4 regions of the Allobosea sp. P4_C6 genome follow, and region 4 is predicted to be linked to each of the others. Evidence: predicted binding sites of a transcription regulator. Region 4 holds the regulator's gene; each other region holds the start of a gene.

Region 1 (5,574 bases), on a different contig from region 4:
ATCACGAAGAGCGCCGCGATCGTGGTGATCGAGAGCGGCAGCAGCGTATCCTTGAAGAACTTGAACGGACCGGCGCCGTCGATCTTCGACGCTTCCAGCAACTCGTCCGGGATCGTCATGAAGAACTGCCGGAACAGCAGCGTTCCCGTCGCCGAGGCGATGAGCGGGACGGCGAGGCCCTGATAGGTGTCGAGCATGTTCAGATCGGAGACGATTTTGAAGGTCGGGAAGATGCGGACCTCGACCGGGAGCATCAGCGTGATGAAGATGGTCCAGAACGCCGCCATGCGGAACGGGAAGCGATAGTACACCACCGCATAGGCCGAGAGCACGGAGATGAAGATCTTGCCCAGCGCGATCGTCATCGCCATGACGAAGGAGTTGAACATCATGCCGATCACCGGCTCGCGCGTCGTGCCGGAGGTGCCGATGAAGAGGATGCGGTTGTAGTTCTCGAGGAAATACGGGCCGGGATAGAGTGGCATCTGGCCGTTGATCACGGTCGCGGCGTCCCAGGTCGAGGCGACGAAGGTCAGCCAGACCGGGAAGGCGACGATCAGCACGCCGATCGTCAGGATGACATAGGCGATCGCGTCGCCCAGGCGGCGGTCCTCGACCATCAGATCCCCTTCCCCATCTCGCGCAGGAGCCCGGCCAGAGCCTCGGCGCAGGCATCCAGGCAGGCCTGGCCCTTCTGCGTCGTGGCACGGCGGGCGTCGCCGATCACCCCGGTCTCGGTCATGTCCCGGAAGGAACGGTGGCGTGAGACGGTCGGGCGCCCGGGCAGGCCGTCGAGCGCGCCGAAAGCCTCGCCGAGACGGGCATCGCGGACCGATCCCGGCGCCAGCACCATCATCATCGAGGTCTCGACCTCGCAGGCATGCTGCACGGCCTGCTGATCCTCCAGCAACGGCGGGAGCGCCGCCTCGGCCAGCAGGAAATAGGTGGTCGCCTCGATATGCAGCCGCGTCTCACGCGCGAAATCGGGCAGGAAGGCCGTCAGCGCGGCGATGTTGCCGCCATGTCCGTTGACGATCAGCACGCGATGGAAGCCATGGCGCTCGATGCTCTTGAGGAGGGAGAGCAGCACGGCGCGATAGGTCGGGATGTCGAAGGTGAAGGTGCCGCCGAAGGCCATGTGATGCTCGGCCATGCCGCACCACAGGGTCGGCGTGACCACGACGTCGACATCGCCGGCGCGCTCGGCCGCCGCCTTGCAGACGCCGCTGCACAGGATGGTGTCGACACCGACGGGCAGATGCGGCCCGTGCTGCTCGACCGAGGCGACGGGCAGGACGACGATGGCATCGCCCGCGGCCTTGGCGCGCAGCTCCTCGGCGGTCAGTTCTAGCCAGAGCACGGACGCCATCAGTAGCTCACCTTGCGCTCGATGAAGCGGAACTGGACCGCGGTCAGCCCGATGACCATGATGAGCAGCATCACGGACTGCGCCGCCGAGCCGCCGAGGTTGGAGCCGCCCTTGCCGTCTGCGAAGACCTTGTAGACCAGCGTCTCGGTCGCGCCAGCGGGGCCGCCGCCGGTCACGGTGTCGATGATGCCGAAGGTGTCGAAGAAGACGTAGACGATGTTGACGACGAGCAGGAAGAAGGTCGTCGGCGAGAGCAGCGGGAAGACGATGGTCCAGAAGCGGCGCATAGGCCGGGCGCCGTCGATCACCGCCGCCTCGATCACGCTTTTCGGGATCGATTGCAGGCCGGCGAGGAAGAACAGGAAATTGTAGCTGATCTGCTTCCAGGTCGCGGCGAGGATGACGAGCAGCATGGCGTCATTGCCGTTGAGCCGGGGGTTCCAGGCGATGCCGAGCGACTGCAACCCGCGCGCCAGCATGCCGAGCGAAGGATCGAACATGAAGATCCAGAGCACGCCGGCAATGGCGGGCGCGACAGCATAGGGCCAGATCAGCAGGGTCTTGTAGACCTCGCCGCCCTTGAGCTGCCGATCCGCCATCACCGCGAAGAGCAGCGCGATCGACAGCGACAGCACGCAGACGAAGGTCGAAAAGATCGCCGTATTGATGAAGGCCTTGAGATAGCCGGGGTCGGCGAAGAGCGTCTGGTAGTTCTCGAACCAGACGAACTCGGTCGAGGTGCCGAAGGCGTCCTCAAGCAGGAAGCTCTGCCAGACCGCCTGGCTCGCCGGCCAGTAGAAGAACACGATGGTGATCGCGAGCTGCGGCGCCAGCAGCAGGAAGGGGATGGTCAGCCCCTTGAAGTAGGCGTTCTTCTGCATCGGCTTCCTTGGACGAGACGGCCATCCCGGACGGGTTTGTCCGGGATGGCCAATGGATGCAAGAGGGCAGTCGGATCAGCGCGCCGCGGTGCGCTCGAACTGGCGCAGCATCTGGTTGCCGCGCTCGACCGCTGCGTCCAGCGCCGCCTTGGGCGTCTTCTGGCCGTTCAGCGCCGCCTCCAGCTCCTCCGACCAGATGTCGCGGATCTGGACGAGGCTGCCGTAGCGCAGGCCCTTCGAGTTGTCGGTCGGGGCCTTGTTGGTCAGCTCGAGGAGCGGGGTCTCGAGATAGGGCTTGTCCTTGTAGAAGCCCGACGCCTTGACCTTCTCATAGGCTGCCTTGGTGATCGGCAGGTAGCCCGACTCGGTGTGCAGCTTCACCTGGCGGTCGACATCCGACAGGAAGGTGAAGAACTTGGCGACGCCCTTGTACTCGGCAGGCTTCTTGCCACCCATCACCCACAGCGAGGCGCCGCCGATGATCGAGTTCTGCGGAGCGCCCGCGGCTTCCGGATAATACGGCATCGCCGCATTGCCCCAGTCGAACTTGGCGTTCGCCTTGACGTTGCCGAAGAAGCCCGAGGAGGTCAGGAAGATCGGGCATTCGCCCGAGGTGAAGCGGCCTTCGCCGTTGTTGGTGCGGCCGGAATAGTCGTAGGTCTTGTCCTTCTGCAGCTCGACCAGATTGGTCCAGTGCTTCAGGAAGAGCGGGCTCTGGTTGAAGTTCATGACGGCGTCGAAGCCGGCCATGCCGTTGACCTTGGTCGAGAGCGGCACGTTATGCCAGGCGCCGAACTGCTCGATATTGGCCCAGGGCGCCCAGGCGTTCGAGACGGCGCATTTGTCGAAGCCGGCGGCCTTCAGTTTCTTGGCGGCCTCGAAGGTCTCGGGCCAGGTCTTCGGAGGCTTCTCGGGGTCGAGGCCCGCCTTCTTGAAGGCGTCCTTGTTGTACCACATCACCATCGACGAGGAATTGAACGGCATGGAGAGCATCTCGCCCTTGGCCGTCGAGTAATAGCCGGTGATGGCAGGCAGATAGGCGTTCGGATCGAACTTCTCGCCGGCTTCCTTCATCATCTCGTGGACCGGCTTGACCGCGCCCTTGGCCGACATCATCGTGCCCGTGCCGACCTCGAAGACCTGCAGGATATGCGGCGCCTGGCCGGCGCGGAAGGCGGCGATGCCGGCGTTCAGCGTGTCGGGGTAGGAGCCCTTGTAGACCGGAACGACCTTGTAGTCCTTCTGCGAGGCGTTGAAGTCCTCGGCAAGCTTGACGACGACGTCATTGTTGGCGCCGGTCAGCGCGTGCCACCACTGGATTTCGGTCTGTGCCAGGGCAGGCGAGGCGCCGGCGAGCGCGAAGGCCGCTACCGACATCAGGATGCGCGATTTGATGGTCATGGACGATCTCCCTTCCGCGGGCGGACCCCGCCGCGGTTCTTGTCGTTGGTGCGCAAGCTAGCATGAAGCGCAGGCGACATTTCAATGACAAATCGATGACGCCTACCGCAATGCGCCTATGGTCGCGGTACGGCTTGCGCATTCGCGCATAACCGGCTGATCTGCGCTCCCGACTCGAACTCGTTTCCGGACCGCATCATGCCGAAGCTCGACCTTGCCGTGACCGCAACCCTGCCGACGGATTCCGCTGCGGCCGCGCTCGTCGGCCGGGTCTGGCGCCCCGATCTCGGCGGCCCCGCCGTGGTGGCGCTGCGAGACGGGCAGGTCGTCGACATCACCGCCGCTTTCCCGACCAGCCGCGACCTCTGCGAGAGCGCCGATCCGGCCGCGGCGCTGCGGGCGGCCCAGGGCGAGACGCTCGGGTCCCTGGCCGACATCCTCGCCAACACCCCTGTGGACAGCCGCGATCCGAAGCGGCCCTGGCTCTTGTCCCCGCTCGACCTGCAGGCGGTGAAGGCGGCGGGCGTCACCTTCGCGGTCTCGATGCTGGAGCGGGTGATCGAGGAGAAGGCACGCGGCAACCCGGCGGCTGCCGCGACGATCCGGGCCGAGATCGGAAAACTCATCGGAGACGACCTCTCCAAGCTCAAGCCCGGCTCGCCCGAGGCGATGCATCTCAAGGAGGTGCTGATCAAGCAGGGGGCCTGGAGCCAGTATCTCGAGGTCGGCATCGGCCCGGACGCAGAGATCTTCACCAAGGCCCCGGCGATGTCGACGGTCGGCACGGGGGCCGATGCCGGCCTCCACCCCGCATCGAGCTGGAACAACCCCGAGCCGGAGATCGTGCTGGTCGTCGCGTCCGACGGGCGCATCGTCGGCGCCACGCTCGGCAACGACGTCAACCTGCGCGATGTCGAAGGCCGCTCGGCCCTGCTGCTCGGCAAGGCGAAGGACAACAACGCGGCCGCCGCCGTCGGCCCCTTCATCCGCTTCTTCGACGCGGGCTTCACGCTCGATCATGTCCGCCGCACGACCGTGACGCTGACGGTAGCGGGCGAGGACGGCTTCACGCTGGAAGGCTCCTCCTCGATCGCCAAGATCAGCCGCGACCCGGCCGACCTCGCCGCGCAGATGATCGGCCCGCACCATCAGTATCCGGACGGAGCGGCGCTCTATCTCGGCACCATGTTCGCGCCGATCAAGGACCGCGATGCGCCGGGCGGCGGCTTCACCCATAAATACGGGGACATCGTCACCATCGCCGCGCCGGAGCTGGGCAGCCTCGTCAACCGGATGAAGCGCACCGACGCCTGCGAGCCCTGGACCTTCGGCGCCTCGCATCTGATGCGCCATCTGGCCAAGCGCGGGCTGCTCTAGTTGCAGCCCCGGCTGGGGTTTCTGCAATCGCAGCAGGCTGCTGGTAAGGATTGTCTGCCATAGCGCCGGCTGGACCAGGAGAGTTCGGCGTGGCGATGAGCGAGATCGGGGGGCGACACTCCCAAACGCGGGGCAGCCGTATGGCGGCACGGCTGATGCTTTCTCCCGGCCTATGGATCGCCGCTTTCGCGGCGCTGGCCGTCGCAGGGTTGATCCTGCCGCTGCGCCTGCCGATCGGTGCGAATGCCTGGGATACGGTTGTCTATCTCGACGCGGCCTGGCGCATCGGGCTGGGCCAAGTGCCGAGCCTCGATTTCTTCGTGCCTGTCGGGCCGCTCGGCTTCTATCTGACCGCCGGCCTCGACGCCCTCTTCCCGAATGCGCAGCCGATGCTGCTGATCAACTGGGCGCTGCTGCCGGTGACGCTGCCGGTGCTCGCCTTGCTGGCGAACGACGTTGCCCGGCGATCGCGCGCGCAGGCGCTGGCGCTCGTGCTGCCCTTCCTGCTGTTCGCGGCGCTGCCGATCAACCTGCATTCATTGTATC
Region 2 (5,574 bases), on a different contig from region 4:
AATCGTCGGCGGCCCTGGCCGAGCTCTGCCGCAGCGCCCGCTCCTGCGCGCCGATCGCGATCCCGGTGGCAATCGCGAGAGCGACGAGCAGCACGATCGCCGGCGCCGTCCAGCGCAGCGCCCGCAGATCGGCCCGCACCATCGGCCAGGGGTTCATGCCGCATGCCCCGCGCTGAGATCGAGCCGGCGCGTCATCCGTGCGAGCAGGCGCGGTTCGTGCGAAGCGCAGATGAGGGTGGCGCCCGTTTGTTCGGCCGCCTCGACGAGCAGTTCGGAGACGCCATCGGCATGATCGGCGTCGAGGCTGGCCGTCGGCTCGTCGGCCAGGATCAGGCGCGGCTGATTGAAGAGAGCGCGCGCGATCGCGACGCGCTGCTGCTCGCCGCGTGACAGAACCGCCGCCCTGCGATGGGGATCCTTCAGTCCTACGCGGGACGCCAGTGCGAGGGCGCGGTCGCGGCCGGAGGAACTGAGCCGCCAGGAGGAGAAGCTCGCCGGCAAGGCGATATTGCCGGCGACATCGAGCTCCGGCACCAGATGGAAATCCTGGAAGACGAAGCCGAGGTTCTGCCGGCGCCAGTGGTCGCGCCGGGCCTCGGGCAGGGCGGAGATTTCGGTTTCGCCCCAGCGGATCGAACCGGCGCTCGGCCGCAGGAGGCCGGCGATCAGATGGAGTAGAGTGCTCTTGCCGCAGCCGGAGGGCCCGCTGACGCCAAGCGCTGTGCCGTGCTCCAGGACCAGCGTGGGAATGTCGAGAGCGCGGAAGACCCGCCCATCGCCGTCGCGATGGTCGAGCGCGATATCGCTGAGAACGAGCCGCCGCCCGCTCGCCTCAGGCGACGGAGAAGCCGGCATCGGCAATCCTGATCTGGCTGACGAAGCCGGTATCGGCATCGGTCGCGGAGCCGATCTCGAGCCGACCGGCCACCACCACCTTGCGGCCGGCGCTGACCATCGCCGTCTCGTTCTTCATGAACACGACGACGATGTCGACCGGCCAGTCGGCATCGGACTGGCAGAAGGGGCAGATGGCGAGCGGCTCGCGCGTCAGCACGAAGAAACGGCTTTCCGGCTTCAGCGGCGGCGCCATGTAGCCGACCATGCGCACGGGCTTGCCGCGCAGCACCGTCACCCTGTCGGAGAATTCGAAGCCGAGCACGCCGAAGGATTTGTAGAGGCTGTCGAAGGCGATCGTCTCGACATCGGCCGCGGCGGCGCGGTCGAAAAGGCTCGCCGCCGCGAGGCCGAGCACGGCTCCGCGGCGGGTGATGGTCGCCAGAGCATTTTCAAGCAAAGTGGATGCCGGTTCGCGTGAAGAAAATGCGGGGAGGCAAGAAGTTGGAGGATTTTCGCGCTTCGAAGAAACGCTGAAATCCTCCACGGGGGCCTGTCGGCGCATCGATGCCTCCGTTGCCCCGATCATCGGCTCACTTGCCGCCGAGCGCCAGCGCTTCGGTCATGACGCGGAACACGAAGGTGTTCGGCTTGTGGCCGCGGAAGCGCTCGGCGCCGGGGCCCATCGCTGTCAGGATGACGTCGTCGGCCGCATGGACGCCGTTATTGGCATCGAACGGAAGGTTGCCGACCTTGCGCGCCACCAGCGGGCCCGTGCAGTCCTTCTCGTTGGCGATGTTGGTCTTGCCGTCGGGGCCCTTCACGGCCGGAACGCGCTCGCCGCCCATGTTGGGGCGGCCGGTGTCGCAGGTGTCGGGATAGGAGCCGTAGACGACGGCGAGACGGCGCGAGGTGTCGACCTTGGTGGGGTAGCCCTCGGCGTCGACCGGGCCGTAATTCGGCGGGGTCGACTCGTTGTAGACGCCGAGCTTGTCGCGCAGCAGCTGGCCCGGACGATCGTCGTCATAGGTGCCGATGATCGACATCGGATGGGCGTGGTCGGGGACGACAATGATCAGCGTGTCGTTGCGGTCGCCGGCGAAGTCCTTCGCGACCTTGACCGCGTTGTCGAGCATGATCGTGTCGAACACCGAGCGCTCCCAGTCGAGCGAGTGGCTGTACTTGTCGATGCGGGCGGACTCGACCATCAGCAGGAAGCCCTCGGGATTGCCCTTGAGCATGTCGAGCGCGGCCCTGGTCTGCTCGACGACATCCGGCTGGTCCGGGAACTTGGAGATCGAGCCCTTCTTGGCGAGACGCAGGTCGAAGGCGCCGTCGATGTTGCCGGTGTTGTAGAGGCCGAGCAGCTTCTTCGAGCCGGCGGCGACCGCCGCGTTCATCTCGGTCTTCGTGGTGGCGAGCGTGTAGCCGGCCTCCTTGAACTTGGCGATGAAGTCCTGCTCGTCCGTGCGCTTCGAGCCGGGGGTGGCCTTGCTCAGGAAGTTCGGCGAGCCGCCACCCATAATCACGTCCGGCTTCACCGCATAGAACATCTCGACGATGTCGTTGAAGTCCGAGCGGCGGCGGGTGTGGGCGACCATCGAGGCCGGGGTCGCATCCTCGATCTCGGAGTTGGTGACGACGCCGACAGCCATGCCGGTCTTGCGCTTCACCAGCTCGGCGATGGTCTCGACCTTCGGATGGTCGAGGGTCAGCGCGTTCTTGGCGCAGTAGACGCCGAGCGCGTTCACGCAGGATTTGTGGCCGGTGGTGTAGGCATGCGCCGCATTGGCGCTGTCGGTGACGATCGAGTCCGTGCCGGAGGTCGAGATCAGCGCCATGTTGGACATGTCGTCCATGGCGAGCTCGCCGTCATATTTGCCTTCTTTCCAGCCCTTGGAGAGGATGCGGGCCGCCGTGCGGTTGGCGACCGTCATGCCGTCGCCGATGAAGAGGATGACGTTCTTGGCGCGGCGCGGCGTCGCCGTCGCGAAGACGTCCCAGTTCACGGTCGACTTGTTGCCGCCTTGGGTGGCTTCCACCACGTAGCGGCCGGCCGGGAGCGAAGCGCCGCGCAGCCACAGCGCCGAATGCTTCTGGCCTTCCTCGCTCTGGATGAAGTTCGTCGGCCGTCCGAAGGCCTCGGCGGCGGGCTTGCCGTTGATGGTGACGTTCACGTCGCCCGAGGTCGGCGCATTCGGGAACTCGACCTTGAAGTCGAACCGCGAGCCTTCGAGGATCTCGGCACGGTCGATCGGATAGATCGTCTGTGCGGTGGCGGATCCCCCCGCCACGCCTGCCGCCAGGACCGCCGCCAACCAGTGATATGCGCGCATTGTCGTTCTCCGCCGGAAAGGGCTCGTGCCGGTGGCCTTCGCCTAAGACCGGAACATGACAGTTTCATCAAACCCGTCCGGACCCGGCGCGACTTCGGGACCTTGGAACGGATCGTCAGACATGCCGAAGGGCCGCCTCTCGGCGGCGCTTCGCGAGTTGCTGTCTATGAAGAAGAGACGACCGGCTAGCGGAGAATGGCCGGCGCGGCTCGGAGATGCCTTGCAACGACGAGCAGCCGGTCCGGTCGCGTTTCCTGCCGCCGGCTCGCCAAGTGGAGCCTTCTCCCTTTCATCGACAATCGAAGGATGAAAGGGGATGCGTGAAGCGCGCCCTGAGCGGCTCGGCAGGCGGCGCCGCCGTCGCGGTCAGTATTCCCGACCGCGCGGGACGAGCCCCTCGATGGGGAGCCCTTTGCGGTGGCGCTCGATCGTCTCGAGCACAAAGGCGGCGCCGCTTTCCGGGCGCGTCATGCTGGCGATGTGAGGTGTCATCACGATGCGCGGGTGGTTCCAGAACGGATGATCCGGCGCCGGGGGCTCGCTTTCGAGCACATCGATCATCGCGCCCGAAAGCTGTCCTGTATCCAATGCGTCCAGCAGGTCGGTTTCGACGAGATGCCCGCCTCGCCCGACATTGATCAGGCCCGGCCCGCGCGGCAGCTGCGAGAACAACCGTGCATCGAGGATGCCTTGCGTGGCCTCGGTCAGCGGCAGCAGGCAGATCAGGATATCCGTCTGCGCCAGGAAGGCGGGGAGTTCTGCTGCGCCGGTAAAGCAGGTGACACCCTCGATCTGCCGCGGTGAGCGGTTCCAGCCCGACAAGGGAAAACCGAAGGAACGCAGCTTCGCCAGGCTCGCCTGGCCGAGCTGTCCCAGCCCCAGAATGCCGACACGCCGACCTGCGGGGGGACGGACCTGGATCTCTCGCCAATGCCGCTGGCGCTGCTGGTCGATGAAATCGACCATGTTGCGGTGAAGCATCAGCGTGGCCATGCAAACGAATTCGGCCATGCTTTCGGCGATGCCTGGCTCAAGCATGCGCACGACCGGCAATTCGGGCGGCAATTTGCTGAAATCGAGCTGATCGATGCCGGCACCTACCGAGAAGACCATCTTGAGGTTCGGGAAGGTCTCGGCGATCCGCTCCGGCGGCTGCCAGAGCAGGAGGTATTCGATGGCCAGCGGATCGCCGATATCCGGCCAGATCCGGAAGGGCGTCTCGGGCGCCTGTCGGGCGAAGGCCGCGGCCCATTGGTCCGCCCGCTCGGCGCTCGCCTTGTAGAGGATGGTCACGGCGGCGCTCCCTAGAACAGCCCGACCGGCGCCAGCGGCCGCCCGTCGACCAGCCGCTCGTAGCTATAGGCGGCGGGATCGACGAAGGACGGGTCACCGCGCACGACATCGGCTGCGAGCTTGCCGGCGGCCGGGCCGATGCCGAAGCCATGGCCCGAGAAGCCGGTGGCGAGGAAGAAGCCCTTCAGGCTGGCGACCGGCGAGATCACCGGCACGGTATCGGGCGTGGAATCGATCGTCCCGCCCCAGGCCTCGGCGATGCGGATGTCCTTGAGCGCGGGGTTGCCGGCGATCAGCGCGGCCAGCGCCGAATTGACCAGCTCCATGTCGGGCGCGGGGTCCTGCACGCGCACTGCCTCGAACGGGGAGGGCTGATCGAACTGCCAGTTGGCGCTGCCGAAAAGCTGCTTGAAGAAATCCGCTCCCAGCCGCAGCTTCAGCCCGGCCCGGCGTTGCTTGAAGGTCGGCCAGAACATCTTGGCGTAGCGCAGGATGTCGGGTGTCAGGTTGACCGTGCCGCGCCCGCGCAGCGCCAGCGTGAAGCCGCCGTCGAGCCGGCGGCGGACGCAATATTCGGTGGTGCCCAGCGCCCCGGCGGTGATCTCGGGCGCCGGCGTGGTGCGGCAGGCGGTGGCGTCGACCAGTCCGATCGGCAGGTCGATTCCGTGGCGCCGGCAGAACAGCGAGGACCAGGCGCCGCCCGCCAGCAGCACGGCCTGGGTGCGGATCGTGCCCTTCTCGGTCACGACTGCGCTGACGGCACCGGCCGTCGTCTCTAGGCCGCGCGCTGCGCAGCCCTGATGGATGGTGACGCCCCGCTTGCGTGCTGCCAGGGCGAGCGCCGGCACGGCCATCGAAGGCTCCGCCCGCCCGTCGCTCGGCGTATGCAGGCCGGCCACCCACTTCTGCGAATTGCCGGGCAGCCTCTCTGCGACCTCGGCCGGGCTCAGCAAGGTGGAGTGGACCTGAAGCTCGCGCGCGATCACGGCCCAGCGTTCCCAATCGGCGGCTTCCTTGGGGTCCTTGGTCAGGAAGAGCACGCCGGTGCGCCGAAAGCCGGTATCGGCCCCGGCCTCTTCCTGCAGCTCTTCCCAGAGGCGCAGAGCTTCGC
Region 3 (5,574 bases), on a different contig from region 4:
CTATGATCGCCGCATCGCGCTGATCTATATCGGCGTGATGTTCGGCGTGTTCGTGCTGCTGCGCGCCGTCTCTCTCGGCCTGATGGCGCTCGCGCGCCGCATCCCGCGCCCGCGCCGTCCGGCCTTGCGGATGGCGCTCGCCAACAGCCACCGGCCGGGCGCGCTGACGCCCTCGCTCGTGCTCTCGCTGGGCCTGGGTGTCGCGCTGCTCTCCACGCTGTCCTTCATCGACGTCAGCCTGACGCGCCAGCTCACAGGCGCGCTGCCCGAGAAGGCGCCGAGCTTCTTCTTCCTCGATGTTCCCAGCCGCGACTCCGACCGCTTCGACGCCTTCCTCGCGGCGGAGCGCCCGGGCGCCCGGACCGAGCGCGTTCCGATGATGCGCGGCCGCATCGTCTCCGTGAACGAGACCCGCGCCGAGGACATCAAGGCGAGCGAGCAATCCGCCTGGGTGCTCGACGGCGATCGCGGCATCACCTACGCCGCCAGCCTGCCCGAGGGTTCCAGGGTCGCGGCCGGCGAGTGGTGGTCCGCGGATTATCGCGGCGAGCCGCTGGTCTCCTTCGACGCCCAGAATGCCGCGGGCATCGGCCTCAAGATCGGTGACCGGCTCACCGTCAACGTGCTCGGCCGCAACATCACCGCCCGCGTCGCCAATCTGCGCGCGGTCGACTGGCGCTCCTTCGGCATCAACTTCGTGATGGTGTTCTCGCCCAACACCTTCGCGGGCGCGCCGCACACCAACCTCGCCAGCATCGCCGCGAGCCCGGACGGCAAGGGTGCCACCGACGCCGTGCTGATCCGCCGCCTGGCGCTCGATTTCCCCGCGGTCACGGCGGTGCGGGTCAAGGACGCGCTCGAAGCGGTCAACACCATCGTCGCCCAGCTCGCCATGGCGATCCGTGGTGCGTCGGGCCTCGCCATCGCCGCGAGCCTGCTGGTGCTGGGCGGCGCGCTGGCCGCCGGGCAGAGGGCGCGGCTCTATGACGCGATGATCCTGAAGACCCTCGGCGCGACACGTCGCTTCATACTTTCGTCGTACGCCCTTGAATACGCCGTCATCGGCCTCGTCGCGGCGCTGTTCGGCGTTGTCGCGGGTACTGCGGCGGGGTGGGGCATCGTCACGCAAGTGATGCGGATCGAATTCGTCAGTGATCCCATGGGGGCGATACTGGCTGCGACTGCCGCTGTCGTGGTTACCGTCCTGTTCGGGCTCGTCGGTACGATAAAAATACTGGCGAAGGCGCCGGCTTCTCATCTCAGGAATTTATGATGACTATCTGAGAACGACTCTCGATAGACATTAAAATCCTGTAATTCTGCATGAGCGCGACGCCGAACTTCTATCGCCCGGCCCGCCTTAACCATGGCGGGCTCTTGTAAGAACCGCAAAAGCCCCTCATATTCCGGTCATCGCGCCGATCATGCGCGAGGACGGCTGGCGCGAGGGCGCTCTCCGTCGTCCGAAACAACGTCAGGGGAAACTCTCTTAATGAGCAACTTCGACCGCAATGCTCCAGTCTGGGGTGCCGGCCGCGCACAGCAGACCAGCGCCGTCGAGATGGATCAGGGCCTGCGCTCGTTCATGCTCGGCGTCTACAACAACATGGCGATCGGCCTCGGCATCACCGGCCTCGCCGCGCTCGGCATCTCGATGCTGGCCATCGCCGGCTTCACGCCCGACGGCAAGATCGCCGGGCTGACGGCGCTCGGCCAGGCGATCTATCTCAGCCCGCTGAAATGGGTCGTGATGCTCGCGCCGCTCGCCTTCATCATGCTCTTCTCGTTCAAGGCCGAAAGCATGAGCGCCGCCTCGGCGCGGACCATGTTCTTCGCCTTCGCGGCGGTGATGGGCGTCTCGATGTCGTCGATCCTGGTCGTCTTCACCGGCGCTTCCGTGACGCGGGTGTTCTTCATCACGGCCGCCGCCTTCGGCGCGCTGAGCCTCTTCGGCTACACCACGAAGAAGTCGCTGTCGGGCATGGGCTCGTTCCTGATCATGGGCCTGATCGGCCTCGTGATCGCCTCGGTGGTCAACCTCTTCCTGGCCTCGAGCGCACTGGCCTTCGGCATCTCGGTGATCGGCGTTCTGGTCTTCGCCGGCCTGACCGCCTGGGATACCCAGCGCCTGAAGGAGATGTATCTCTCTTCGGATCTGGATCCGGAATCGGCTGCGAAGCTCTCGGTGAACGGCGCGCTGTCGCTGTACCTGAACTTCATCAACATGTTCCAGATGTTGATCAGCCTGATCGGCGACCGCCGCTAAGTCCTTCGCTTCCGGGCACCACGCCTGGACAGAGCCCCGGCCGCAAGGCCGGGGCTTTTCTTTTGGCAGGCCTTTTCTTTTGGCATGCCCGTTGCTCATCATCCGGGCATGACGACGCCTTCGATCCGCCCGGCCACTCCCGCCGATATCCCCGCCATCACCGCGATCTATGCCCATGCGGTGCTGCATGGCACGGCGTCGTGGGAGCTGGATCCACCCGGCGAAGCGGAAATGCTGCGGCGCTTCGAGGCCGTGCTGGCGGGCGGCTATCCCTATGTCGTCGCCCATCGCGATGGCGAGCCGCTGGGCTATGCCTATGCTGGCGCCTACCGCCCCCGCCCGGCCTACCGCGCAACGGTCGAGAACTCGATCTACATCGCCCCGGCAGCCCAAGGCCTGGGTATCGGCGGCCTGCTGCTCGATGCGCTGATGACCGCCTGCACGCAGCGCGGTTTCCGCCAGATGATCGCGGTGATCGGGGATGGCACCGGCGCCTCGGTCGGCTCTCGCCGCCTGCATGAGAAGGCCGGCTTCCGCCTGATCGGCGTAGCCGAGAAGGTCGGGTTCAAGCATGGCCGCTGGCTCGACCAGATGCTGATGCAGAAGGAACTGGGTGAAGGCGACCGCACGCCGCCCAGCCCTGAGCCGAGCGGATCCTGAGTTTTAAGGCTCAGCTCACGACGCTCAGCTTGCGGTCGAGCACCTGGAGCACGCGGGACAGTTCGGAGCCGCGCTTGAGGATGAGGCCGGTCGCGGCCACGACGGAATAGGCGCCCTGCCGGCGCGCCAGGGCCGGATCCTTGACGATTCGGTAGAGCGGCATCTCCGAAGAGCGCCGGAACACCGAGAACTGCGCCGTGTCCTTCAGGAAATCGATGGCGTAGTCGCGCCACTCACCCGCCGCGACCATGCGGCCGTAGAGGTTGAGCAGTTCGCTGAGCTCGCGCCGATCGAAGGTGACGGTTGCGGGCCGGGCCGGCGACGGGAAATGGACGACCGCGCCGGCCGATTGCGATTGCGGCGTTTCGCTTTCGCTCATGGCGCCTCCCTGGCCGCCACTCAAGCGGACGACGGTGCGATGATGCGCCCGCACTGCTGCGCTGGCAAGGTATCGCGTTCGTTTGATCGCGTGCGCCCGCATTCGCTTTGGGTCAGCATTATCCGCAAATGCCGCATTTTCGCCGCGAACGCGCCAAGCGACCGCCAAGTTGCGCCGCTCAACTCCCCTCGTTGCCTCGACGGCCCGGTTTCGCTGAACGCCGGTTTGTCAGCCCCCCAGCCCCCCGGAGTTCGGGCGGAGCCGGGCCATCGAGTCGAGGCCAACTAGCGGCTGGCATTGCGCCGGCCGTTTTCTTTTGCGCGGTGCTCTCGCTCGAATCACGGCAGCTGCTCGAGATTTCTACCGCGCCTGCCGATGATACTCGGCGTTCGGCCGCATATCGACGGCCGAGGCCATCCGGTTCGACATGTTGTAGAAGGCCGCGACGGCGCCGATGTCCCAGATGTCGCGCTCGGAGAAACCGGCCTTGCGCAGCGCCCACCGGTCGTCCTCGCCGATCAGATGCGGGGTTTCGGTCAGCTTCACCGAGAAATCGAGCATGGCGCGATGCCGCGCCGACAGGTCCGCGGCCCGATAGTTCATCGCGATCAACTCACCGAGCACCGGATCGCCCGAGAGCTGGCGCACCGCCGCACCATGGGCGGCCAGGCAGTAATAGCAGCGGTTCACGCTCGAGACCGCGACGGCGATCATCTCGCGCTCGAGCTTCGACAGGCCGGACGGCGCCAGCATCAGGTCGTTGTAGAAGGCGGCGAAGGCCGAGAGCTTGGCGTCGTCATGGGCATAGGATGTCAGCACATTCGGCACGAAACCGAGCTTCTCCCGGCACTTCTCGAAATAGGCTTCGTTCTCCGCCGAGAGCTGTCCCGACTTCAGATCAAGCGCCATCACCTGCGGCGGCGCGTCCTGCCGCGCCGGCTCCTCGCCCAGCTTTGGTTTGTCATGCTTTGTAGCCATGGTGCATCCTGTCGGACCGAGGCGGCAATTTGCCGCTTTTTCGGGCAAGTCAAAGTTGAAAGGTTGCGCAGCCTATGCCATCGCTGCGGCAAAACAACTGGGGTGAGACATGGGCAAACGGGTGACGAACGCGACCGCCGAGGCGATCGCAGCCATCGAAGCCGCGGCCACCGGCCTCAAGAGCACGATGCCCGCCGAGTTTCCTCGCCTGCTTTATGGGCGCTCCGTCGCCGAAGATCTCGAAGCGCTGCCGCCGGAGATGCTCGCTCACGCCGCTGCGGCGGCCTACGAGCACCTGACCCAGCCCCGCAAGCCCGACACCATCAATCTCGGCTTCCGCGACGCGGAATTCGGCGAAGGCGATCGCAAGCGCCAGGTCACCATCCTGGAGGTCGTCAACGACAACAAGCCGTTCCTGCTCGACTCGACGCTCGCCGAATTGCAGGAACAGGGCCTCGAGCCGCGTCTCGTCGCCCATCCGATCCTCGCGGTGGCGCGCGATGACAAGGGCAAGTTCCTTTCGCTCGCCGGCGAGGCCACTGGCCGCGCCCCTGAAGGCACGCGGCGCGAGAGCCTGCTGCACATCCATATCCCGCGCATCGATACCCAGGACGCCCGCGAGAAGCTGCGCGCCGGGCTCGAGCAGGTCTATGCCGACGTCGCCATGGCCGTCGACGACTGGGCCGCGATGCGCGGGCGCATCACCGAGGTGATCCAGGCCTATCGCGCCAATCCGCCGCCTCTGCCGGAGGACGAGATCGCCGAGGCGCTGCAGTTCCTCGAATGGATCGCCGGCGACAACTTCACCCTGCTCGGCATCCGCGCCTATCGCTTCCCCGGCGGCGACGTCGCGGCCGATCCGATCGAGGGCTCCGGCCTCGGCATCCTGCGCGACCCCTCCGTCAAGGTGCTGCGCAAGGGCCGCGAGCTGGTGACGACCACGCCGGAGATCCGCTCCTTCCTGGCCAAGCCCCATGCGCTCATCATCACCAAGGCCAACGTCAAGAGCCGGGTGCACCGCCGCGTCCATCTCGACTATGTCGGCGTCAAGCTGTTCACGCCGGACGGGCGGCTCGACGGCGAATTGCGCATCGTCGGCCTGCTGACCTCGAACGCCTATACCGGCTCGGCCCGCGCCATCCCCTATCTCAGGCTCAAGGTCGCCCGCGTCGCCAAGAACATCGGCTTTGACCCTGCGAGCTATTCCGGCCGCTCGCTCATGAATGTGCTCGACGCCTATCCGCGCGACGAGCTCTTCCAGATCGACGTGGCCACGCTCGAGCAGTTCGCG
Region 4 (5,574 bases):
ACGATGGCGGTGACCTTCGTCGTCGGCAACGCCAACCGCCTGTCGAGCTCCATCCTCGATCCGGGCTCGACCATCGCCTCGCGCATCGCCAACGAGTTCAACGAGGCGATGGGCCTCCAGCTCAACTCGCTGATCGCGCTGGGCTGCATCCTGTTCTTCGTCACCTTCGTCGTCCTCGTCATCGCGCGACTGCTGGTCTCGCGGGTGAAGCGCTACTGAGGTCCCGGGAGATGAGCATGACCACTGCTTCCAAGCCGCGCGAACTGCCCCATACCCCCTGGGGGCGCGTCCGCCAGTCCCGCCGCACCGCCGACCGGCTGATGAAGATCATCGCCACCGGCTTCACCTTCTGCGCCATCTTCGTGCTGTTCTGGATCCTCGGCATGCTGGTGGTGAAGGGCATCGGCGGGCTCTCGCTCGCGACCTTCACCGAGGTCACGCCCGGCCCCGGCTCTCAAGGCGGCGGCCTCGCCAACGCCATCGTCGGTTCGGTGGTGCTGACCTTCCTGGGCATCGCCATCGCCACGCCGATCGGCGTGCTGGCGGGGACATGGCTCGCCGAGTACGGCAGGCGCTCGAAGCTCGCGAACCTGATCCGCTTCATCAACGACATTCTGCTCTCGGCGCCGTCGATCCTGATCGGCCTGTTCGTCTACGTCCTGCTGGTCGAGCCGTTCCGCGGCTATTCCGGCTGGGCCGGCGGCGTCGCGCTCGGCATCATCGCGATCCCCGTCATCGTGCGCACCACCGAGGACATGCTGAGTCTCGTGCCCGGCCCGCTGCGCGAGGCCGGAGCCGCTCTCGGCGCGCCGCCCTCGGTCGTCATCACCAGCGTGACCTGGCGGGCGGCCAAGGCCGGCATGGTCACCGGCATTCTGCTGGCGCTCGCCCGCATCGCCGGCGAGACCGCGCCGCTGATCTTCACCGCGCTCAACAACAATTTCTGGTTCTCGGCGAACCTCGTCGGGGGCGTCTCGAACCTGCCCGTGACGATCTACCAGTTCGCCTCGGCCCCTTACGAGAACTGGCAGCAGCTGGCCTGGGCCGGCTCGCTCATCATCACCATGTCGATCCTGCTGCTCTCGATCGTTGCCCGCCGCATCGTCAGCGGCGGCAAGTAGAGCTTGAATCCAACCCGGTCGCGTCTGATCCTGAAGGACCATGTCGATGCTTTCGACCCTTGAACTCTCCCCGCAATCGCTCGATGCCGAGGCGCCCGTCCGGATCGCGGTGAAAAACCTCGATTTCTACTACGGCGAGCACAAGGCGCTGAAGAACATCAATCTCGACTTCCGCGACCGGCACGTCACGGCGCTGATCGGCCCTTCCGGCTGCGGCAAGTCGACCCTGCTGCGCATCTTCAACCGGATCTACTCGCTCTATCCCGAGCAGAGGGCGACCGGCGAGATCCTGCTCGACGGGCGCAACATCATCTCCAACGATGTCGACGTGAACGAGCTGCGCTCGCGCGTCGGCATGGTGTTCCAGAAGCCGACGCCGTTTCCGATGTCGATCTACGACAACGTCGCCTTCGGCATCCGGCTCTATGAGAGGCCGCCTAAGTCCGAGCTCGACGACCGCGTCGAAGGCGCCCTGCGCCGCGCCGCGCTCTGGGACGAGGTCAAGGACAAGCTGAAGAGCTCCGGCATGGGCCTCTCCGGCGGCCAGCAGCAGCGCCTGTGCATCGCGCGCACCATCGCGCAGAAGCCGGAGGTGATCCTGTTCGACGAGCCGACCTCGGCGCTGGATCCTATCTCGACCGGCAAGATCGAGGACCTGCTGGAGCAGCTGAAGAGCGACTTCACCATCGCCATCGTCACCCACAACATGCAGCAGGCGGCCCGCATCTCGCAGTACACCGCCTTCATGTATCTGGGCGAGGTCATCGAGTTCGCGCCGACCAACACGATCTTCATGAACCCCGGCAAAAAGCAGACGCAGGACTACGTCACCGGCCGTTTCGGCTGAGCGGCGACGGACTTCTTTGTTTTATCGCATTTTCATCGCGCGAACCGGTGCCCACTTCGCTTGAAAATGCTTCGAGGATAACGCCATGACCGATCACATCGTCCGTTCCTACGACACCGATCTCGAGGGCATCCGCCGCAGCCTCGCCGAAATGGGCGGCATGGCCGAGCGCATGCTGGGCGATTCCACCGTCGCCCTGGTGCGCCGCGACACCGCGCTCGCCCAGAAGATCATCTCGGCCGACCAGCGCCTCGACAATCTCCAGCGCGAGGTCGAGGAGAAGGCGGTGCTGACCATCGCCCGGCGCCAGCCGCTCGCCAACGATCTGCGCGAGCTGATCTCGGCGATCCGCATCGCGGCGGATGTCGAGCGCGTCGGCGATCTCGCCAAGAACATCGCCAAGCGGGCCGTCGCCATCGCCGGGCAGTTCCAGCCGCCGCATCGCGCGGTCGTCGGCCTCGAGCATATCAGCCGCCTCGTCCAGGCGCAGCTCAAGGACGTGCTCGACGCCTATGCCGCCGGCAACGAGCAGAAGGCGCTCGAGGTTTGGCGCCGCGACGACGAGATCGACGCGCTCTACACCTCGCTGTTCCGCGAGCTCCTGACCTATATGATGGAAGATCCGCGCAACATCACGTTCTGCACGCATCTGCTGTTCTGCGCGAAGAACATCGAGCGCATCGGCGACCACACCACCAACATCGCCGAGACAATCCATTATCTCATCACCGGCGACTCGCTCGACGTGAACCGGCCGAAGCTCGACACGACCAATATCGAGGTCGAGGCGATCACGGGCAGCTGAGGCAAGACATCATGGCCGCACGCATCCTGATCGTCGAGGACGAGGAGCCGCTCACCCTGCTGCTGCGCTACAACCTCGAGGCCGAGGGCTTCGAGGTCGACAGCGTCGCGCGCGGGGACGATGCGGAGCTGCATCTGCGCGACCACACGCCCGATCTCGTGCTGCTCGACTGGATGCTGCCCGGCCTCTCCGGCATCGAGCTCTGCCGGCGGCTGCGCTCGCGGCGCGACACCGAGCGCGTGCCGATCATCATGCTGACGGCGCGCGGCGAGGAGACCGAGCGGGTACGCGGCCTTGCGACCGGCGCCGACGACTACGTCGTCAAGCCGTTCTCGCTGCCGGAACTGATCGCGCGCATCCAGGCGCTTCTTCGCAGGGCGAAGCCAGGTCACGTCGCGGGGCTGCTGGCCGCGGGCGATCTCGAACTCGACCGCACGACCCGGCGCGTCCGCCGCGCCGGCAGCGAGCTGCATCTCGGGCCGACCGAGTTCCGGCTGCTCGAATTCCTGATGCAGGCACCGGGGCGGGTCTATTCGCGCGCCCAGCTTCTCGATGCCGTCTGGGGCCGCGACGTCTATATCGACGAGCGCACGGTCGACGTCCATGTCGGGCGGCTGCGCAAGGCAATCACGCCTGCCAACACCAAGGACCCGCTGCGCACGGTGCGCGGCGCCGGCTACGCCTTCGACGAGACCTTCGCGCGCAGCTGACGCGCGCGATCGTCAGGCGTTGGGACCGCCCTCGATATCGCCGGCCCAGGCCAGCGCGGTGTCGTACTCCTCCGGCTTGAACGTGCGCACCGTGACGAAGGGGATCGCGGGGTTGAGCAGGTCGACGAAGGCGGCGAGCCAGCTCTTGTCGGTGACCACGGCCTCGCGGGGAAAACGCTGGAGTTCCCAGAGCTTGCCAAGGCTGTAGCGCGCATCCTTCCAGGCGGCGGCCAATGTCATGTCGGTGAAATCGGTGAAGTCGGCGAGGATGCCGATCTTCTCGTGGCGGCCAAGCTTCGCATCGATATCGGCCATGATCTGATCGAGATCATCGGCCGTCAGCGTCCGCGACAGGCGGTAGGCGCCGACATGGTCGGGGGCGGGCAGAATGGTGAGCATGTCTCCTCCTCGGCGAAGACAACGCCCCGCCCGGAGGGAAGTTTCGCGGGAAATCAGTCTGCGGCGGAAGGCGCCCGTGTCGCGGCGTCGAACTGCCCGGCTTCGCTGAGCAGCCAGGTGACGAATTCGTCGAGGCCGGGGCGATCCGGCTGGCCGAGCGGGCGGGTGAGCCAGCAGCCGGTTGCGCTCGTGAAGCCGAGACCGAGCGGGTTGACGAGCGCGCCGGAGGCCAATTCATCGGCCACATAGCAGCGCGGCGTCAGGGCGACGCCGAGCCCGGCGACGGCGGCGCTGGTAATCACGGAATAGTAGCCGTAGCGCACGGTGTGCTCGGGCACAGCGCCGCGCAGGTCGTGGGCCTCGGTGAACTCGGCCCAGAAGGTCGGCATCTGATAGTGCTGGAGCAGCGTCATCTTCTGGATGTCGGCGGCGCGGCGGAAACCGCCCATGCGTTCGATCAGGCTCGGCGCGGCGACGAGGGCGACGTCGCGGCCGAACAGGTAGTGCGCCTCCCTGCCGGTCCAGGGCGGGACGCCGTGGGCGATATCGAGATCGGGCTCTTCGGTCTCGCTCTCGCTGACATAGTTGGTGAACTGCACGTCGACGCCGGGATGAGCCTCGGCGAAGGCGGGAAAGCGCCCCATCAGCCAGCGCTCGCCGACGATGGCGACCATGTGCAGCCGGATCGGCCGGGCGACCGCGGAGCGCTCGGCCAGGCGCCGCGCGCCGCGATCCATCTGCTCCAGCGCCGCTTCGGCATAGGGCAGATAGATCGCGCCGGCCTCGGTCAGCTTCAGGCCGAGCGGGCTGCGATCGAACAGCACGGCGCCGAGATGATGCTCCAGCGAGAGGATCTGCTTGGAGACGGCGCTCTGGGTGAGGTTGACCGCCTGCGCGGCGCGGGCCGTCGAGCCCAGTCGTGCGACGGTGGTGAAGGCCCGCAGGGCGGTCGATGACGGGGGAGGCCGACCGGCAGCCATGGGGTATTCCTTTTCGGACTATCTCTGCGGAGATCGTTTCGTTTGCCGGCCTCTCGGTCAAGAGGCCATTCTTCCGCTAGGGGAGGAACGAGCATCATGAACCAGACGACCCGCCTGTGGGGCGGACGTTTCCGCAAGCCGCCGGATGCGCGGTTGATGAAGCTCTCCAGCGCAGCCGGCGAGCACGCCAGGCTGGTGCCTCAGGATGTCGCCGGCGGCAAGGCGCATGCGGCCGAACTCGGGCGCGCCGGGCTGCTGACGGCCTCGGAACTCGACACCATCCTGACCGCCCTCGACGCGATCGCACGGGACACGGTCGAAGGGCGCATCGCGCCGGGACCGCAGGACGAGGACGTCCACACCTTCATCGAGCGCATCCTGACCGAGCGGATCGGCTCGACCGGCGCCAAGCTCAGGGCCGGGCGCTCGCGCAACGACCAGGCGGCCAACAACCTCAAGCTCTATCTGCGCGAGAAGTCGCGTTCGCTGGCGGCGATGCTGGCCGAATTGCTGACCGCGATCGCCGACCAGGCGGAATTGCACGCGGCCTCGGTCAGCCCCGGCTTCACCCATCTGCAGAGCGCCCAGCCCGTCACCTTCGGCCACTGGCTGATGGCGCATGGCCAGGTGCTGATGCGCGATGCCTCGCGCCTGAAGGATTGGGAAGCGCGCTCCGGCCAGTCGCCGCTCGGGGCGGCGGCGCTTGCCGGCT

What was found. The regulator PhoB, encoded in region 4, activates phosphate uptake and scavenging genes when phosphate is short. The targets are predictions, from matches to a motif close to TGTCATNNANCTGTCAT.
Region 1: ugpB (sn-glycerol-3-phosphate ABC transporter substrate-binding protein UgpB) is a predicted target of PhoB. The motif match lies at 3,736-3,752, and genes of this name have one in related genera.
Region 2: AC1DVA_RS14435 (alkaline phosphatase) is a predicted target of PhoB. The motif match lies at 3,226-3,242, and genes of this name have one in related genera.
Region 3: AC1DVA_RS19150 (DUF2794 domain-containing protein) is a predicted target of PhoB. The motif match lies at 3,334-3,350, and genes of this name have one in related genera.

Annotation. Positions count from the first base shown of each region.
Region 1 is NZ_JBFUIF010000006.1:112,357-117,930, forward strand. It holds gene ugpE (sn-glycerol-3-phosphate ABC transporter permease UgpE) at 1-620, opposite strand, end outside; gene AC1DVA_RS06265 (creatininase family protein) at 620-1,369, opposite strand; gene ugpA (sn-glycerol-3-phosphate ABC transporter permease UgpA) at 1,369-2,250, opposite strand; gene ugpB (sn-glycerol-3-phosphate ABC transporter substrate-binding protein UgpB) at 2,326-3,651, opposite strand; gene AC1DVA_RS06280 (fumarylacetoacetate hydrolase family protein) at 3,850-5,028, shown strand; gene AC1DVA_RS06285 (hypothetical protein) at 5,184-5,574, shown strand, end outside.
Region 2 is NZ_JBFUIF010000017.1:127,409-132,982, forward strand. It holds gene AC1DVA_RS14420 (FtsX-like permease family protein) at 1-157, opposite strand, end outside; gene AC1DVA_RS14425 (ABC transporter ATP-binding protein) at 154-855, opposite strand; gene AC1DVA_RS14430 (hypothetical protein) at 833-1,294, opposite strand; gene AC1DVA_RS14435 (alkaline phosphatase) at 1,428-3,170, opposite strand; gene AC1DVA_RS14440 (2-hydroxyacid dehydrogenase) at 3,537-4,463, opposite strand; gene AC1DVA_RS14445 (NAD(P)/FAD-dependent oxidoreductase) at 4,475-5,574, opposite strand, start outside.
Region 3 is NZ_JBFUIF010000028.1:42,142-47,715, forward strand. It holds gene AC1DVA_RS19135 (ABC transporter permease) at 1-1,273, shown strand, start outside; gene AC1DVA_RS19140 (Bax inhibitor-1/YccA family protein) at 1,493-2,266, shown strand; gene AC1DVA_RS19145 (N-acetyltransferase family protein) at 2,375-2,926, shown strand; gene AC1DVA_RS19150 (DUF2794 domain-containing protein) at 2,937-3,305, opposite strand; gene AC1DVA_RS19155 (peroxidase-related enzyme) at 3,666-4,214, opposite strand; gene AC1DVA_RS19160 (NAD-glutamate dehydrogenase) at 4,393-5,574, shown strand, end outside.
Region 4 is NZ_JBFUIF010000016.1:96,571-102,144, reverse strand. It holds gene pstC (phosphate ABC transporter permease subunit PstC) at 1-219, shown strand, start outside; gene pstA (phosphate ABC transporter permease PstA) at 237-1,121, shown strand; gene pstB (phosphate ABC transporter ATP-binding protein PstB) at 1,162-1,968, shown strand; gene phoU (phosphate signaling complex protein PhoU) at 2,054-2,773, shown strand; gene phoB (phosphate regulon transcriptional regulator PhoB) at 2,785-3,483, shown strand; gene AC1DVA_RS13810 (SpoIIAA family protein) at 3,496-3,882, opposite strand; gene AC1DVA_RS13805 (LysR substrate-binding domain-containing protein) at 3,936-4,862, opposite strand; gene argH (argininosuccinate lyase) at 4,959-5,574, shown strand, end outside.